DNA from 2 places in the Pseudoalteromonas sp. K222D genome. Region 1 is predicted to be linked to the other one. Evidence: predicted binding sites of a transcription regulator. Region 1 holds the regulator's gene; the other holds the start of a gene.
What was found. Region 1 encodes FliA, which starts transcription of late flagellar genes. Its sites were predicted from a motif close to CTAAAGNTNNNNNNNNNNNNGCCGATA; they were not measured.
Positions count from the first base shown of each region.

Region 2: a site for FliA is predicted at 3,090-3,116, ahead of J5X91_RS16140 (DUF5610 domain-containing protein). Genes of this name have one in related genera too.

Region 1 is NZ_JAGGDL010000018.1:22,625-31,935, reverse strand. Features, by position in the region: gene flhB (flagellar biosynthesis protein FlhB) at 1-425, shown strand, start outside; gene flhA (flagellar biosynthesis protein FlhA) at 498-2,609, shown strand; gene flhF (flagellar biosynthesis protein FlhF) at 2,630-4,120, shown strand; gene J5X91_RS10475 (MinD/ParA family protein) at 4,113-4,973, shown strand; gene J5X91_RS10470 (RNA polymerase sigma factor FliA) at 5,000-5,710, shown strand; gene cheY (chemotaxis response regulator CheY) at 5,751-6,134, shown strand; gene J5X91_RS10460 (protein phosphatase CheZ) at 6,150-6,911, shown strand; gene J5X91_RS10455 (chemotaxis protein CheA) at 6,927-9,104, shown strand; gene J5X91_RS10450 (chemotaxis response regulator protein-glutamate methylesterase) at 9,156-9,311, shown strand, end outside.
Region 2 is NZ_JAGGDL010000048.1:29-9,339, forward strand. Features, by position in the region: gene J5X91_RS16130 (RNA-binding protein) at 615-1,094, shown strand; gene murI (glutamate racemase) at 1,057-1,854, opposite strand; gene J5X91_RS16140 (DUF5610 domain-containing protein) at 1,932-3,059, opposite strand; gene trmA (tRNA (uridine(54)-C5)-methyltransferase TrmA) at 3,227-4,330, shown strand; gene J5X91_RS16150 (thiol:disulfide interchange protein DsbA/DsbL) at 4,394-5,032, opposite strand; gene J5X91_RS16155 (thiol:disulfide interchange protein DsbA/DsbL) at 5,053-5,676, opposite strand; gene J5X91_RS16160 (serine/threonine protein kinase) at 5,711-6,685, opposite strand; gene ccoG (cytochrome c oxidase accessory protein CcoG) at 6,737-8,167, opposite strand; gene J5X91_RS16170 (hypothetical protein) at 8,448-8,807, shown strand; gene J5X91_RS16175 (hypothetical protein) at 8,807-9,013, shown strand; gene J5X91_RS16180 (UPF0149 family protein) at 9,062-9,311, opposite strand, start outside.

The DNA of each region.
Region 1 (9,311 bases):
GTGACCCACAAATAAAAGCGCGCATAAGGCAAACCCAGCGGCAAATGTCGCAAAAACGTATGATGCAAGATGTGCCCGATGCCGATGTTATTGTAACTAACCCTACCCATTACTCTGTGGCTTTAAAGTACGACACCGAACGCGCCGGAGCACCTATAGTAGTTGCCAAAGGAATTGATGAAATGGCAATGCAAATTCGTAAAATAGCGATTGGTAATGAAGTGCCTATTTTAGAATCGCCATCGCTTACTCGAGCACTTTATCATACTGCAGAAGTGGGGGAGCAAATCCCGGATCAATTATTTACCGCAGTTGCGCAAGTATTAGCTTATGTGTTTCAGCTTAAGCGCTTTAATAAAGGGCGCGGAAAACGCCCCACCAAACTTAATAAAAAACTGCCTATTCCTGACGATTATCAGTATTAATTTAAATAACCTATAACTTGGAATAGTTATTGCAATTTCAAAGTAGTGTCAATTTTTTGAAATTGTAGGGTTATGGGATTTAAAGCGGTATTACAACAACTTAACAAAGATAAAAAAGAGTATGCCAAAGGCGTAGGTACACCATTAATGGTACTTGCTGCGCTGGGTATGGTCATTTTACCTCTTCCTCCGTTCCTGCTTGATATATTATTTTCTTTTAATATTGCCCTTGCTTTGGTGGTGTTACTGGTAACTGTATACACCATGAAACCACTTGAGTTTGGTATGTTTCCGGCTGTGTTACTAATCGCCACTATTATGCGTTTGGCACTTAACGTTGCCAGCACCCGAGTAGTATTACTTGAGGGCCACAATGGTGGTGACTCTGCCGGTAAAGTAATTGAAGCCTTTGGCTCTGTGGTTATTGGTGGGAACTATGCAGTAGGTTTAGTGGTGTTTTTAATCTTGATCATCATAAACTTTGTGGTAATTACTAAAGGTGCTGGGCGTATTTCTGAAGTGTCGGCGCGCTTTACCCTTGACGCTATGCCGGGTAAACAAATGGCAATTGATGCCGACATGAATGCGGGCTTTATTAGCGCCGAGCAAGCCCGAGAGCGCCGTGAAGAAGTTACCCGCGAAGCCGACTTTTATGGTTCTATGGATGGTGCCAGTAAATTTGTAAAAGGCGATGCTATTGCCGGTATTGTTATATTAATTATTAATATTGTTGGTGGCTTATTTGTTGGCATGATCCAACACGATTTAAGCTTTGGCAGTGCCATGGAAATTTATACCTTGCTTACCATAGGTGATGGCTTAGTTGCACAACTTCCCTCATTATTACTCTCTATTGGTACTGCTATTGTTGTAACGCGTCAAAATGAGTCGCACAACATGGGCGATCAATTTAAGAAACAACTCGGTAACGAAAAGTCGTTATTTATTGCTTCAGGCATTTTAATTATTATGGGTTTAGTACCTGGTATGCCACACGTAGCGTTCTTAAGCTTGGGCGCATTATTAGGTTATTTAGCTTACTACACCCAACAAAACAAATTAAAAGCGGCAGCAGTACTTGCTGAGGAAACCGCTAATGGCAGCGCAGTAGGTACAGGCATTGCCAATAAGCAAGAGCAAAAAGAGTTAGGCTGGGACGATGTGCAGCAGGTTGATGTAATTGGTTTAGAGGTAGGTTACCGACTTATTCCATTGGTTGATCAATCCCAAGGTGGTGAATTGCTAAACCGCATTAAAGGCGTGCGTAAAAAGCTCTCTCAAGAATTAGGCTTTTTAGTGCCCCCGGTACATATACGCGACAACTTAGAGCTAGACCCAAATGCATACCGAATTACCTTAATGGGCGTATCAAGTGGCGAAGGCGAACTAAAACACGGCGATGAATTGGCAATTAATCCGGGGCAAGTATTTGGTCCTATAAAAGGGATTGAAACTAAAGATCCGGCTTTTGGTTTAGATGCGGTGTGGATCAAGCCTGATCAAAAAGATGAAGCGCAATCGCTTGGTTATACCGTGGTTGATTCGGCGACTGTGGTTGCCACTCATATTAGCCAATTACTCACCAATAATGCGGCGTTATTATTAGGCCACGAAGAAGTACAAAACCTATTAGATATGCTAGCAAAAAGTCACCCAAGGTTAGTAGAAGGCTTGGTGCCTGATGTATTGCCATTAACTACCATAGTTAAAGTTTTACAAAATTTATTAAACGAAGGTGTAGCTATTCGCGATATGCGCTCAATAGTACAAACCCTTGTAGAGTATGGCCCGCGTAGCCAAGACCCAGATGTTTTAACCGCTGCGGTACGTATTTCACTGCGTCGATTAATAGTTCAAGATGCGGTGGGTATGTCTTCAGAAATCCCTGTCATAACCTTGGCGCCTGAGTTGGAACAGATGTTGCATCAGTCATTACAAAATGCAGGCGACGAAGGTGCCGGAATAGAGCCAGGACTTGCAGAGCGACTTCAAGTGTCATTAAACGAAGCGCATCAAAATCAAGAAATGGCCGGTGAACCTTCAATACTGTTAACGTCAGGAATGTTACGCACTGTGTTATCTCGTTTTGTTAAGTACACCATTCCAGGATTGCGAGTGATGTCTTATCAAGAGATACCAGACGAAAGGCAGATCAAGATTGTTAGCTCAGTAGGCCAACAATAAGATTTTAAAGGGGTTGAACCATGAAGATTAAACGTTTTTTTGCTAAAGATATGCGCACAGCACTTAAAGAAGTTAAAGATGAGCTAGGTGTTGATGCGGTTATTATGTCTAATAAAAAACTCGCAAACGGCGTAGAAATTGTCGCAGCGGTTGATTATGACAAAGCAGCCCCTAAAGCCGCCGCGCCACAACAAAGTGCGCCGCTGCAGCAGCGTACGGCACATTCTGCCCACTCGCAAAGCATGCATAACTTTGTAAAACCAGAGCCACAGCGTGCTAGACCTGAGCCACAAGCAAAGGTAGCCGATAGCTTACAAGCACTATTAGAGCGCCAGTCGCCGCGTCCACGTTCAGCAGAATTGGCTTCAATGTTTTCGCAATCAGGTATAGATACCTCAGAGCATTATCAAGAGCCGGTCGCTAAACAACGCCCTACAAATATGTTTGCGCGTGAAGAAGCTGCGCAAGCACGCCCACAAACGCAAGCTGACAGCTTAGGTTTTGATGACCTAGACCGTGATTTTGATGAATTAGACACGCCAGTTGCGCAAACACACACGACTAAAAATACCGAAAGTGAAGCAATGAGCACAATGCGTGAAGAAATGAACGCAATTCGCCAGTTATTAGAGCACCAAGTGTCGGGTTTAATGCAGCAAGATATGGCGCGCCGTGACCCAACGCGCGCATGCATGATTGACCGCTTAGTAGGCATGGGAATCGATAAAGAAGTTGCTGAGCAAATGGCTTGTTTTGTACCTGAAGATGTTCCGCGTCAGCAGGGCTGGAAAGCGCTGTTAACTATGGTTGAAGATCAGATGCAAACCACGAATAACGAAATTTTGCGCCAAGGTGGTGTTTACGCATTAGTTGGCCCAACCGGTGTGGGTAAAACCACTACAGTGGCTAAGCTCGCGGCATTAGGTGCACAAAAATATGGTGCTGATAAAGTAGCGCTAATTACTACCGATACTTACAGAATTGGTGCTTACGAGCAGCTTGCAACATATGGCCGTATTATTGGCTGTGGGGTTAAACAAGTTAAAGATGCGAACGAACTGGCTGAAGTGTTATATCATTTACGTAACAAGCGCTTAGTACTTATAGATACCGCAGGTATGAGCCAACGTGATTTACGTTTAACTGAGCAGTTAAATACCTTAATGCGTAATCAGCGTGTGGATATTCGTAATTACTTAGTATTAAGTGCCACTGCGCAAATAAATGTGTTACAAGAAACCGTAAGACACTTTAAAAAAGTACAGTTAAGCGGTTGTATTTTCACTAAACTCGACGAATCATTAAGTTTAGGCGAGATAATTAGTATTGCGATTCAAAATCGCCTGCCAATAGGGTATCTTACTAATGGTCAACGAGTACCTGAAGATATTCGAGTTGCAAATGCAGAAAAACTAGTGAAAAAAGCTGAGCAATTATATTTAAAGAGAACAAAAGTACAACATTCACGACACCAATCAGTGGCGTCGAGCACAGTAGAGATGTATGATTAACACAGTATTAGATCAAGCAAGCGGCCTGCGTAAAATGAGAAAAAATAATAATAACGGCGTTAAGGTTATCGCCGTCACTGGCGGTAAAGGTGGCGTTGGAAAAACAAATGTATCGTTAAATACTGCGATCGCTTTAGGTCAGCAAGGCAATAGAGTGTTAGTGCTTGATGCCGATTTGGGTTTAGCCAATTGTGATGTAATGCTTGGACTTCGTGTTGAGCGTAATTTATCGCATGTGTTATCTGGCGAATGTGAGCTTGATGAAATACTAGTAGAAGGCCCCGCTGGGATAAAAATAGTACCAGCGACTTCGGGTTCACAAAGTATGGTTGAGTTGTCGCCTGCAGAACATGCTGGGCTTATTCGTGCTTTTAGCGAACTCAATACTGATTTTGATATATTAGTTGTTGATACCGCTGCCGGTATATCGGATATGGTGCTGAGTTTTTCTCGCGCTGCACAAGATGTTTTGGTTGTGGTATGTGACGAGCCTACTTCAATAACCGATGCCTATGCACTGATCAAAGTATTAAGCCGCGAACATGGCGTGTATAAATTTAAAATTGTTGCCAACATGGTGCGTTCATTACGCGAAGGGCAAGAGTTATTTGCAAAGCTATCAAAGGTTACAGACCGATTTTTAGATATATCAATGGAGCTGGTTGCAACCGTTCCTTATGATGAAAATATGCGTAAAGCAACACGTCGTCAAAAAGTAATTGTTGAACTGTTTCCTAGTTCTCCTGCTGCACTTGCCTTTAAAACATTAGCAACAAGAATAACAAAGTGGCCAATACCGAACCAGCCTTCGGGTCATTTAGAATTTTTCATTGAGAAACTCGTTAACGGCTAACTATGACTACATTGGTGAATAGAGCTATGGGATATGAATCAACACAAAATTTAAATATGATTGTTGAAAAGCATGCTTCATTAGTAAAAAAAGTAGCATGTCATTTAATTGCTCGTTTACCCCCTAGTGTACAACTCGATGATTTAATTCAATCAGGAATGATAGGATTAATAGAGGCGTCAAAAAACTTTGATGCCACTAAAGGCGCTAGTTTTGAAACCTTTGCGGGTATTCGTATTCGGGGCGCTATGCTTGATGAAATGCGCCGTGGAGACTGGGCTCCTCGCTCAGTACATCGTAAAAGCCGCCAGGTTATAGAAGCTATTTCAGCATTAGAAAGCAGCCTGAATCGTGAACCTACAGACAGTGAAGTTGCCCAAAAGCTTGAAATTACACTAGAGCAATATCATCATATTTTAACCGATGTTAATTCCAGTAAAATCTTAGGAATAGAAGATTTAGGTATTGATGAGGATGTTATAACACCTGTTGGGCACGATTTAGCACTAGACAAACCCTTTAATAATGTTAAAAATGAAAGGTTTAATGAATCTTTATTAAGTGCAATTAAATCCCTACCAGAGCGAGATGCAATGGTGCTTTCGTTGTACTATAACGATGAAATGAATTTAAAAGAAATTGGACAGATACTCGATGTAAGTGAGTCGCGTGTAAGTCAGATACATGGTCAGGCGATGATTAAGCTAAAAGCAAAAATCAATGACTGGATAAATTAGAAGTAAGTAAATACAGGTTTAGGCCTCACTGGAGGATGTTTTGGATAAAAACATAAAAATTCTTGTTGTTGATGACTTTTCAACGATGAGACGTATTATTAAAAACCTATTGCGTGATTTAGGGTTTACCAATGTTTTAGAAGCAGATGATGGCTCAACTGCTTTACCTATGTTGCAAAATCAATCATTTGACTTTGTAGTAACAGATTGGAATATGCCGGGCATGCAAGGTATTGACTTGTTAAGAGCAATACGCGCAGATGACAAATTAAAGCATCTTCCGGTTTTAATGGTTACTGCAGAAGCTAAAAAAGAGCAAATTATTGCAGCAGCCCAAGCAGGTGTTAATGGTTATATTGTTAAGCCATTTACTGCGGGTACATTAAAAACTAAATTAGAAAAAGTGTTCGAACGCTTAGGTTAATAAGGGGAGAGGCTTATGTCAGCACCTGCTGCGCCTCAGATTACTTTAGAGCAAGCACGTCAGCTGGTCACTTTTTTAGAAAACGGTGAGCAACATAAAGCTGATCAGTTAATTTTAGAAACTGCTTCTCAAGAACAATCATATTTGTTTGCAGAAGTAGGTAAATTAACGCGCCAGTTGCACGAGTCTTTAAAGGGTTTTGAGCTTGACACCCGCATAACAGATTTAACCACTGATGCCATTCCGGATGCTAAAAAGCGACTTAACTATGTCATAGAAATGACAGAAAATGCCGCCAACAAAACCATGGATGCGGTTGAAGCGAGCCTGCCTTTAGCCCAGCAATTAGCTGATGATATTTCGCATATCAAGCCAACCTGGGATCGGTTAATGAGCCGCGATCTTGAACTTGGTGAATTTAAAACATTGTGTCATAGCATTGATAAATTTATGAACAGCTCGCATCTTAAAACCGATGAGTTGCAAGTATTAATGACTAATGTGTTAATGGCTCAAGATTATCAGGATTTAACCGGGCAAGTAATTCGCCGTGTTATTGAGCTGGTACGCGAAGTTGAAGAAAGTTTAATTCATCTGTTAACTGCGTTTGCAGCACAAGATGAAAACGATAACCAAGAGCAACAAAAAACAGAAAACTCGATTGCCGCACAAGCATTAGCAGGCCCAGAAGGCCCTATTATTGATAAAGAATCGCGTGATGATGTTGTATCTGATCAAGACGAAGTTGATGATCTTTTATCAAGTTTGGGCTTCTAATAGGAGAGTAACTGCATGAGCTTTGAAGTCGATGAAGATATATTACAAGATTTTTTAGTTGAAGCTGGAGAAATCCTTGAGCTTTTATCTGAACAATTAGTTGAACTGGAAAATAACCCAGAAGATACTGAATTATTGAACGCTATTTTTAGAGGCTTTCACACTGTTAAAGGTGGCGCGGGCTTTTTAGCGATGTCAGAGCTGGTAGATGCCTGCCATGGCGCAGAAAACGTGTTTGACTTACTGCGCCAAAAAGTGCGAACAGTTAACTCTGAGCTAATGGATGTTATACTTCAAGCACTTGATACTATTAATGAAATGTTTGCTACGATTAAAAATCGTGAGCAACCAGAGCCTGCCGATCCTCAGTTACTCGAAATATTACATAAATTAGGTTTACCCCCCACAGAAGAAGAGCTTGGTGGTGACACTATTGCGCCAGTAATAACGCAAGATGCTAATTTAGATGATGACCCTTTTGCATTTGATGAGTTGTTTGATGCACCCAGTGCAGCAACAAACGCTACAGCAAACGATGCGCACATTGATGAAATTAGCGAAGATGAATTCGAAAACTTACTTGATGAACTTCATGGCAAAGGTAAAGGCCCTGCAATAAAAGAGTCATTAAGTAATAGCAGCGACTTAAGTGGCGATATTACCGACGATGAATTTGATAGCTTATTAGATGAGCTTCACGGGGTGGGAAGTTTTGGTGCGGTAAATAAAACTCCAAAACCTCAAGCAGCTCAAAGTCCGGCTGCTAGCACTAACGATGATGAAATAAGTGACGATGAGTTTGAAGCTTTACTAGATGAGCTGCATGGCAAGGGAGCGGCGCCAAAATCTAAAGAAAGCGCGGCAACACCTGCACCTGTAAATAAAGTTACGGCTCCTAAAGCAGCTGTAGTTAAAGCCTCACCAGTAGCAGTTGATAAAGTTAAGCAGCCACAAGCGGCTGTTGTAGCAGCAAGTGCTAATACCAATACCGCTGCGCCAGTTGCTAAAAAAGCGCCGCCTGCACAAGCTGAAACAACAGTAAGGGTTGATACTAAACGCCTTGATCAAATTATGAATATGGTGGGCGAGCTTGTATTAGTACGTAATCGTTTAGTGAGTTTAGCCACCAGTTCAGAAAGTGAATCTATGAGTAAAGCAATATCTAACTTAGATGTTGTTACAGCTGATTTGCAAGGCGCGGTAATGAAAACGCGAATGCAGCCAATCAAAAAAGTATTTGGCCGTTTTCCGCGTGTTGTTCGCGACTTAGCACGTACCTTAAATAAAGATATTAATTTATTGCTGGTTGGCGAAGAAACCGATTTAGATAAAAACCTAGTTGAGGCACTGGCCGATCCATTAGTGCATTTAGTACGTAACTCGGTTGATCATGGTATAGAAATGCCAGATGATCGTGAAGCTGCGGGTAAACCGAGAACAGGTACCGTTACGCTTTCTGCTTCGCAGCAGGGGGATCATATTTTGCTTACCATTAAAGATGATGGCGCAGGTATGGATGCTGAAAAACTAAAACAAATAGCAATTAAAAAAGGTGTGCTTGATCAAGAGCAAGCAAGCCGTTTGTCTAACACCGAAGCTTACAATCTGATATTTGCGCCAGGGTTTTCTACCAAAGAAGCAATATCTGATATTTCTGGTCGTGGTGTTGGCATGGATGTGGTTAAAACTAAAATCACCCAGTTAAATGGCTCGGTTAGCATAGAGTCAGAACTAGGTGTGGGCACTATACTTGAAATTAAAGTACCGTTAACTTTGGCTATTTTACCTACCTTAATGGTGGTAGTGAGTGAGCAAACATTTGCACTACCATTGGCAGGAGTAAGTGAAATATTTAACTTAGACCTTACTAAAACGAATGTGGTTGATGGTCAGTTAACTATTATTGTTCGTAAAAAAGCAGTGCCTTTATTTTATTTAGAGCATTGGCTAGTGAAAGGTGCCGATCGTACAAGCCGTAAAGCGCAAGGGCATGTGGTTATTGTGCAAATAGGTACACAACAAGTTGGCTTTGTGGTTGATTCGTTAATTGGTCAAGAAGAAGTGGTTATTAAGCCGTTAGACGCTTTATTACAAGGTACGCCTGGAATGGCAGGTGCCACTATTACTTCGGATGGTGGTATTGCACTTATATTAGATGTACCGAGTATGTTAAAACACTACGCAGGTAAATAATAAAGTAGACGTATACTTTATACGTCTACACAATAAAAATAAGAGAGCAAAATGGCCGTTAAAGTTTTAGTTGTTGATGATTCGAGCTTTTTTCGCCGTCGAGTGAGTGAGATTCTTGAATTAGATAGCGAGATTGAAGTAATTGGCTTTGCCGTAAATGGCCGAGATGCTGTAGAAAAAGCAGCTAGTTTACGTCCTGATATGATC
Region 2 (9,311 bases), on a different contig from region 1:
ATTCTGAATTTATTTTAATATCTTTCGATATTGAATTGACTGTGCCGAAGCAACTTATAAATAAGTTGCTTCTGTTGGTCACTCAGTTTTCAATTGAGACTCTAATTTGTTTGCCTCGCTAATTACCCATAAAGAGTAAGTAGATTGGCTGTTAGAACTCAATCTGTACGAGTGCCCACACAGATGATTGCTTTATATTGTTAAAGAACGTTTTGAGTCGCTTTAGCGTCTCAAGGGATGCGTATAATACATCCTTTATTTTTCGAGTCAACACTTTGTTTTAAACTTTCTTTTTGGAAGATTTAAAACCGAAGTTTTATTTAACTCTCTAAGTAGTTGCTGCCTTGCTATGCTTCGGCGTTTCCCTTCTCAGTGGGGTCGCATTATAGGGAGATCCGAAAACAGATCAAGCCTTTTTTTAGATCTTTTTACTGTTCGAACAAAATGTAATCGATAGCAAGTGAAACATGATAAAAACATGTATAAAACGATGCTTTTTCACCCTGTTTTATATTATTTACTATAAATTTTATTGCTATGTTGAATTAAGGCGTTAAGATAGCAAGTTCACAATGTTAAATTAATGTTTATTTCCTGTTTATTGGTAGATCAAAATGAAATTACCCGATCAAAAATCTTTTATCCTCTCAGTTATTCTTGCTGTTGTTGGTTTTGTTATAGTTAAGTTCGCACTTGAAAGCCTAGAGTTAGACCCTGCACTACTATTTGCTGTTGGTTTGCTCATTGGTGGTATTGTTATTGCTGCGATGTCGTCTGACGGTGTAGTAGAAGCCGAAGTAAAAACCAAAACGCTTTATGTTGGTAACCTTCCTTATCGTGCAAACGAAGGTGTGGTACGTGCTTTATTTGAAGAGCAAGGCAAAGTGTTCAACGTTCGCTTATTAAAGGACAAAAATACAGGTAAGCGTCGTGGCTTTGGTTTTGTTGAAATGGCGCAAGCTGATGCCGACAATGCAATAGCGCAGTTAAACGATAGCGAGTTCCAACAACGTACCTTAAAGGTACGTGAAGCAAAACAAAAACAAGAAGATGATTCTAACGCTCTTCGTTCTGAGCCGGATCAATCAGTGTAACTAGCTTTACAGCTAACTTACTACTCACACTAGCCGTTGCATAATATTGCAGCGGCTTTTTTGTATCTGCAATATTGTTATTCGTTAAATTAAGCTGGCTAATTAAGTAATGAACTCGCTTAGCAATCGCTGCACCTGAATCAAGTAGCTGCACTTTCCTATTAAAGTACTGACTAATCGGCTCTGCCAAAATAGGAAAATGCGTACAGCCTAATACTAATACATCTATAGACTGATCTATGTTTAAACGATCGAGTTCTTGGTGTAGTTTAGTTGTATCTAAACTTTGTTCAAAAAACAGACGCTCGGCTAAAGTAACTAGTTCAACGCTACTATATAAGCTAACTGCTATATTGTTGGTATGTTCTTGTATGAGTGTGCGCGTATAGGGACTTGATATAGTTGCTGGAGTTGCCAGTAGGCCGATATGTTTAGATTGTGTAAGTTGCGCAGCAGGTTTTATCGCCGGTACCACCCCCACTATAGGAATAGTAGTAATTTGGCGCACTGCCCCAAGCGCAGAAGTAGAGGCGGTGTTACATGCAATAACAATTAAATCTACATTAAGCGCTTGCTGGTTAATAAAGTGAATGAGTGCGCATAAGCGGTTAATAATCGTTTGCTGTGACTGAGCGCCGTATGGCAATAGCGCATTATCCATAAAATAGCTGTATTGCGCATCTGGAATACTTTGCTGAATATGTTCAAGTACCGTAGTACCACCAATACCTGAATCAAAAACCATTATGTGCGCTGACAAACTACTGTCCTTACTCTAAGTTAAGAACGGCAGTTTGCCATGTGATTTTTATAAAAGAAAGTAGTTTAGTGGTACAACTATTGTTGATTGGCTAGCTCGTCCGTTGCTGCATTTAATTGATTAAGGTTTTCGAACATAGCTTTGGTGTAATCTACCAATTTATCTATTTCTGCTTGATCTTGATTTAACCACTGCACAATACCCGATAACTGGTTTTGTATGCCCAGCTCTGTGGCTTTATTAAACACAGCTTTTAAGTCGTCGTTAAACGGCGCTAATTTATCAGCTACTGCTTTTTCAGGAACTGGCTTGTACTCTTCGTAACCTTTAACTGTAGCGACTGTTTTGGTTTGTCGTAAATCCATTGAAAAAGCCACCAGCTGTTCGTTGCCTAAGCTTAGTGCTTGCGCCTCTTCAAATGCTTTATCTAAGTCACCACTGAAAAAGGTGCTACTTACACTTTGTAAGTCAGCCATTAGCTCATTAATCGCCTTTTGTTCATTCTCATTTAAATCGCCATTAACCGACATAGAAAATGACAACTCACGAGACTGCGACGACTCACTTACAAAAGATTCACTATTCCCATTTTGCTGATAACGACTGGCTGATTGTGACTCATAAGCATCAGCAAAACTAATACTCACTTCGTCTCCTTCGGCGGTAGTAAATTTATATTCTGCTTTGTTACTTAAACTTGCATACTGAGCTTGGCTAACAGAGACACTGGCGGGTTTAGGATTAAATAAATCGTCTTCAAATTTGTCCAGGCCATTAAATATGCCTTCTTTAGATTTATTAATACCCTGTGCGATATCGTCGTTAAACACGCCATTGCCTTTTAATTCATCAACCGCGTCATCAATCCCTATTTGCACACCTTTTCGAGCATCACCTAACATACCTTTGAGTTTTTCATCGTCGGCACCATTGGCTTTTGCTTTACGTACTGCACTGGTAACGAAGTCTAAAACGTTTTTAACGATTTCATCAAAATCAAAAAGCGGTTTATCTTTTTTCGGCTCGCTTATCGGTAAGCCAAGAGCTTGAGCCATTTTGTCACCGAGCACTTTGGCAGCAAGTTCTTTACCGCGCTGCTGATAGTTATCTTGAGGCGACTGTATTGTAGGTTGCTGTAAAGCCCCTTTATTACCGTATTTATTAATATTGTGGTTTGGAACAAAGCCAAAGTTACCGATTTTCATGATCCGACTCCTATCTATGCTTGCCTTACTTATCGGCACTGTAAGTTATTTCTGTAGCTAGATGCTCAAAAAAAAACCAATATATATTTCATCAAAACTAGACAAATACATCTCGCTCCCTACAATAGCGCCGATAAACAGCTCTCAAAGATAAGGTTATAGCGTTAATGGCAGTTATTAAAATAGACACCTCACAGTACGATGCGCAGTTAAGCGAAAAAGAACAGCGTATTGCTGCCCAATTTCAACGTTTTGGTGTGGATAAACTTGAGGTATTTAGCTCAGAGCCGATTAACTACCGCCAACGCGCTGAGTTTAGAGTATGGCACGATGGTGACGATCTGTTTCATATAATGTTTGATCAACAAACTAAAGACAAAATTCGCGTTGATAGCTTTGACCCTGCCGCTCCTTTGGTAGGTGAAGTGATGCAAGTAATGATTGATAATTTAAAGTCGTGTGAAATTTTGCGTCGTAAACTATTTCAGATTGATTACTTATCTACGCTAAGCGGTGAGATTTTAGTGAGTCTGTTATATCACAAGCCACTTGATGAGCATTGGCTGAGTGAAATTAACGCGCTTAAAGAAAAGTTAAGCAGTAAGTATAAAATTGACTTTATTGGCCGTGCCCGCAAACAAAAAGAAATGCTTGGTGATGACTACGTTACCGAACGCTTAAACGTGAATGGCCAAGAACTAATATATCAGCAGGTAGAAAACAGCTTTACCCAGCCAAATGCCAAAGTAAATATTAAAATGCTAGAGTGGGCGCAAGACTTATGTAAGCCACTTAAAAATGATTTACTTGAACTTTATTGTGGTAACGGTAACTTTTCTATTGCGTTAGCGGGCTCGTTTAATAAAGTACTAGCAACCGAAATATCAAAGTCGTCGGTACACTCAGCGCAGTATAATATAGCGCAAAACAAGGTAGACAATTTAGATATTATTCGTATGTCGAGCGAAGAGTTTACTCAAGCCATGAATGGCGAACGCAGTTTTTCTCGTTTAGAAGGTATAGATTTAAATAGCTACAATTGCCAAACCATTTTAGTTGATCCGCCACGTGCCGGTATGGATACCCTAACGTGTGACTTAGTAGCAAATTACGAAAGTATTATTTATATTTCGTGTAACCCAGAGACACTAGAGCGCGACCTTGATCACTTAACCCGCACCCATGAAGTTAAACGCTTTGCGATTTTTGATCAGTTCCCTTATACGCACCATATTGAGTCGGGTGTATTTTTACAAAAAAAGAATACTTAAAATAAGCAGTTAAAAATTACCCATAAAAAAAGCTCCTAAGGAGCTTTTTTTATGGGGTTAACTTTACTTGCTTGCCAAGTAGTTAATTAGATTTGTGATATCTGCGGGTTCGCTAATACCCGATTCGCGACCTAGAAGTAGTTTGTACTTACCATTTACAATAAAAGTTGGTACGCCACGCAATGCACCTTTTTCTTTAAAGTAATCTTGGTCGCGCTTCATTTTTGAGCTTAATGTACGTACCGAAAAGCTTTTAAATAACTTATCGAACTTATCGCCATCAACGCCTTGGGCTACAAACACATCTTTTACGTCGGCTAATTCATTAAAATTTGCGCGCTTTGTATGAATGTGACTAAAGATAGCCGCAATAATTTTATCTTTTTGTGGTAACACTTCAGCCGTTGCTAACGCTTGGCTGATCATTTGTTGATGCTCGGTATCGCGTATGCCAACAAAATCAACATGGCTCTTTTTAAACTTTACGCCTTTATCGAGCATTGGTTTAATCTCGGCTACCAGTGGCTCCATGTTATTACACGCAGGACAGTAAAATGAGAAAAACTCTTTCACTTCTGGTTTTTTAGTTGCGCGCTCAGACACAACCTCATAATGTACACCTTCCTCAAAGGTTGCTGCAAAACTTGTTGCAGCGAAAGGTAGTAATACAGCAAGTAAACCTGCTTTAACTAATTTTATCATTATTATATGGCTCCAAAAATTTATAGTGCGAGTAAAAATGAAACTAACTCATCAAGCTCTTCTTGGCTCTTGATGGTATTTAGATTGATTTTATATTTGTCGTTTACAATAAAAGTAGGAACGCCTGTTAACGCACCTAATTTTGAGTATTTATTTTGTTTATCTTGCATTGCTTGTTCAGCTGCAATAATTGGCATACTGGCAATATCTTGATCAAACGTATCGCTACTAATGCCATTTATATCTAATAATTTTTTTAAATCTTTAATTTCAGTCAGTGGTGCGCGCTGAACATGAATACTTTTAAAAATCTTGTCTGTAATCGTATCAGCTTGCCCGTGCTTTTTAGCAACTAAATACGCTAGGCTCAAATTACTTTGTGTTTGTGGCGACACGCCGCCTAAAAAGTTAACGTGATTTTTTATAAACACCGCACCTGCAGGTAGGTTTTCTTCAATTGCGTGTGCAACCGGTTCAAATTTAAAACAATGCGGGCAATAAAACGAAAAGTATTCGGTAACTTGTGGTGTAGTACTTTTTTCGATATCGATAACTGTATATTGATTACCTACTTCAAAGTTTGCTGCAAGTGCTGCAAAAGGTAGACAAAGAAGTAGTAGGCTCAGTTTTAATTTTTTAAGCATTAGTCTCTCGTTGTACATATTTTTGAATAAAATGTTATGGCAATAATTTTAGCGGTGCTTCTTGCAATGCGGCAAGCTGCTCTTTAAGTGCTAAAATTTGTTGCTCCCAGTATTTGTCATCTGCAAACCATGAAAAGTTCCGCACAAAAGCCGGATCGCTCCATCGTTTTGCAACCCACCCCATATAATGGATGATACGCATAGCTCGAAGTGGTTCGATCAACTTAAGCTGCGAGTGATCAAAATCACAAAATTCTTCATAGGCGGTTACTAAGGTATCTAACTGTAACAGCTGCGTTTGTCGATCGCCACTTAGCATCATCCATAGATCCTGAATGGGTGGCCCCTGGCGACTATCATCTAAATCAACAAACATTAACGCATCGCCTGCCCATAATATATTGCCAGCATGGCAATCCCCATGCAAACGTATCGTTTTTACATTGGTATACTGTGTTTGAGCCTGCTTAATAACCAAATCTAAAATGGTATAAAAAGCAGTTTCTAATCCCATAGGTACTAAGTTACTTTTTTGCAGATGAACTTTTGCTGTATGTAAGTACTCTTCGCAGGTTAGGGTGGGCCTTTGTGTAAATGGTTTTGTTTTAGCAACTTGATGCATTCTGCCAATTAAGCGCCCTAGTACATCAAGTTGATCTAAGTTATCGACTTCAAATAAACGCCCGCCAACACTTGGAAATAAAGTAAATAAATAGCCTTGGTGTTCAAATAAGCTTTGCCCGTTATATTCCATTGGCGCAACAACCGGTACTTCGGCCTCTGCTAACTCAAAAGCAAAGTCATGCTCTTCTTGTATTTGCTCCTCGCTCCAACGCTCTGGACGATAAAACTTAACAACGTAGCGTTTTCCGCCTTCTGCTACAAATTGATACACTCTATTTTCGTAACTATTTAACGCCAATAAACCAGACTCAACATAAATACCAACACTTTCTATGGCATCAAGAATTAGATCTGGGGTTAAATCAATAAAGCTAAATTTACTCATACACTTCTTATATAAAATAAAAGCGGGGAACACCCCGCTTTTTGTTAAACTTTACCGCGCTTTAAAAAAGTTACTCGACTGTGATATTTGATTGTCGGGCTCGCCTACCGGCGATAGCACAAAGTTAAATTCTGTCATTGGCGCTTTTAAGTCATACGGATCCATAACCAGTGATAAAGGCACATTGTGCGATTGCCCTGCGTTAACCCTAAACGTTTGTTTACCTATGTACTTAAAGTTATCGAGCCCTTGCACTTTAACTGTAAAGGTTTGCTCATACTGCGCTTTGTTGATCACTTTTAAGGTGTAGGTGTTTTCTACCAACCCTTCAAAATCAACCCTATATAACTGATTACGATCGCGAATAATATCAAATTCCATCGTTTTACGCAGCGCAATATTGGCAACCAAGGCACTGGTTAAAATAACCAGGATCACTATATAGCCAATAATTTTTGCCCGCAATGGGTTGGTTTTATTCTCTGGCGTTTCTAAGTTTCGCTCAGTGGTATAAGAAATAAGTCCGCGTGGATAATTCATTTTATCCATCACCCCATCACATGCATCAATACAAGCGCCACAGTTAATACACTCTGCTTGTAAGCCATTACGAATGTCTATGCCGGTTGGGCATACTTGCACGCATAAATTACAGTCAATACAGTCGCCTATTTCTAAATCTTGGTGTGCCACTTTGCGCGAGCGTGGGCCACGGCTTTCACCACGTTTTTCATCATACGATACTGTATAGGTATCTTTATCAAACATGGCTGACTGAAAACGTGAGTATGGGCAAATATGTAAACACATAATTTCGCGCATCCACCCAGCATTGCCGTATGTACAAGCAGCAAAAAAGATAATACTCATTAAGGCATAGCTACCGGCATTAAAGGTAACAAAGTCAGGGAGTAGCTCACGAATAGGGGTAAAGTAACCAACAAATGTAATTGCTGTATATAAAGAAAACAAAATCCAACTGGTGTGCTTAGCGGTTTTGCGCCAAAACTTATCAAAGTCCATTGCTCGTTGGTCGAGCTTTTTACGTTGATTTGCCGTACCTTCAAACTTTTCTTCAAACCAAATAAAGGTAAAGGTCCACACTGTTTGTGGGCAGGTATAACCACACCACACTCGTCCATAAAAAGTAGTAACCAAAAACAAAGCAAACGCGGCCAACATAAAAATAAAGGCGAGTATGGTAAAGTCTTGCGGCCACAGAGTTAAACCAAAAATATTGTATTTTTGACCTATTAAATCAAATAAAACGGCCTGCTCACCATTAAAATTTATCCAAGGTAGCAGCATAAATGCCAACAGACCTAAAAAGCCAATTCGCTGCCTAAGAAGTTGGTGCAAGCCATTAACAGCACGCACGTAAATACGATTACGTGGATTAAACCGATCCTGTTGCCCGCTAAGATCCGGCTTTTGAATCTTTACTTCAACTGGTATATTTTTTACTTTAATTTGTTTGTCCATCGAAGTTCCTCAACACCGCTTGGAAATAAAAATTCAGCTATATTCAAGGTTTACCTTATAGTGTAATAACGTACTTATTACGTATAATATTTATAACAAGACTTGAATACTTTCAGATATTTCAGAAATATCTAACTGCTGTTAGCTATTATAACAATATTGGCTAAAATTACTGGCATAGATCGCTAATAATTTATTCACTTTAGTTACTTGCTTTTCAAATGCATTTTATTACACTGCAGCATCATTTTATGTTATTTGGATCAAAGTTTACCCAACTATGAAAAAATTTATTATTTTGGTAATAGTAGTCCTCGCCTTTTTCACAGTCGATCACCCTTTGGTGAAAGAGCCTCGTGAGCGGTTATTTAACGATGGTATTGACTTTTTAAGTGATGCAAGCAAAGTGAATCGCAGCCCTACTGCCAGTATGACTAAAAACAAAATTAGTGCGCAGTTAACGCTGTCTGAATCTGAGCGTGAGTACACCGAAAAAACATTTACTACCGATGACTCAATAAGATTATTTCACTTACGCTACTGCCGTGAGCGCGACTTAAACCTATATTTTTATGATGAGCGCTTAAACACTGTATGTAAAATAGTATCCGGCTCACTAGAACACATGCGAGGTAAATAATGGACTTTTCTGGATTAAATAAAAAAGCCAGCGACTCATTTCACCAGCAACGTAATATGCTTAAAAAACTCACGCAGGGTAAAACGCTAAAGTGCGAAAAATGTAATGGGGTTTTAACACTCGACTTAGCCACCAGCGAGCCGGGTAAAGGGCTGATTAAGTGCAAGCAAGGCTGCACTGATATTATATTAGAACTAGGCGCTTAAACTTATTTCACGGCTATATTTTGAGCTCAACTCATTACTGCACCTAAACTACTCTTCCCAGCCTTCATCTGTGTACAAGCCACTATTAAGCGCGACTATTTCCACTAGCTCTGCAAAGCCTAGCGCAAAGTCGCCCATTAGCTCATATTGCTGCTGGCAAAGTAACTGCTCATCAATACTGTTTTGTAACGCTATTTGGCTAATGGTTTGCCCATCAAGTGCAAAAAAGCTTAATGTGGCTTGAGCACTTTCGAGGGCTTGTTTATATTCTGCCTCTAACGCGGTTGAACTTAATAAC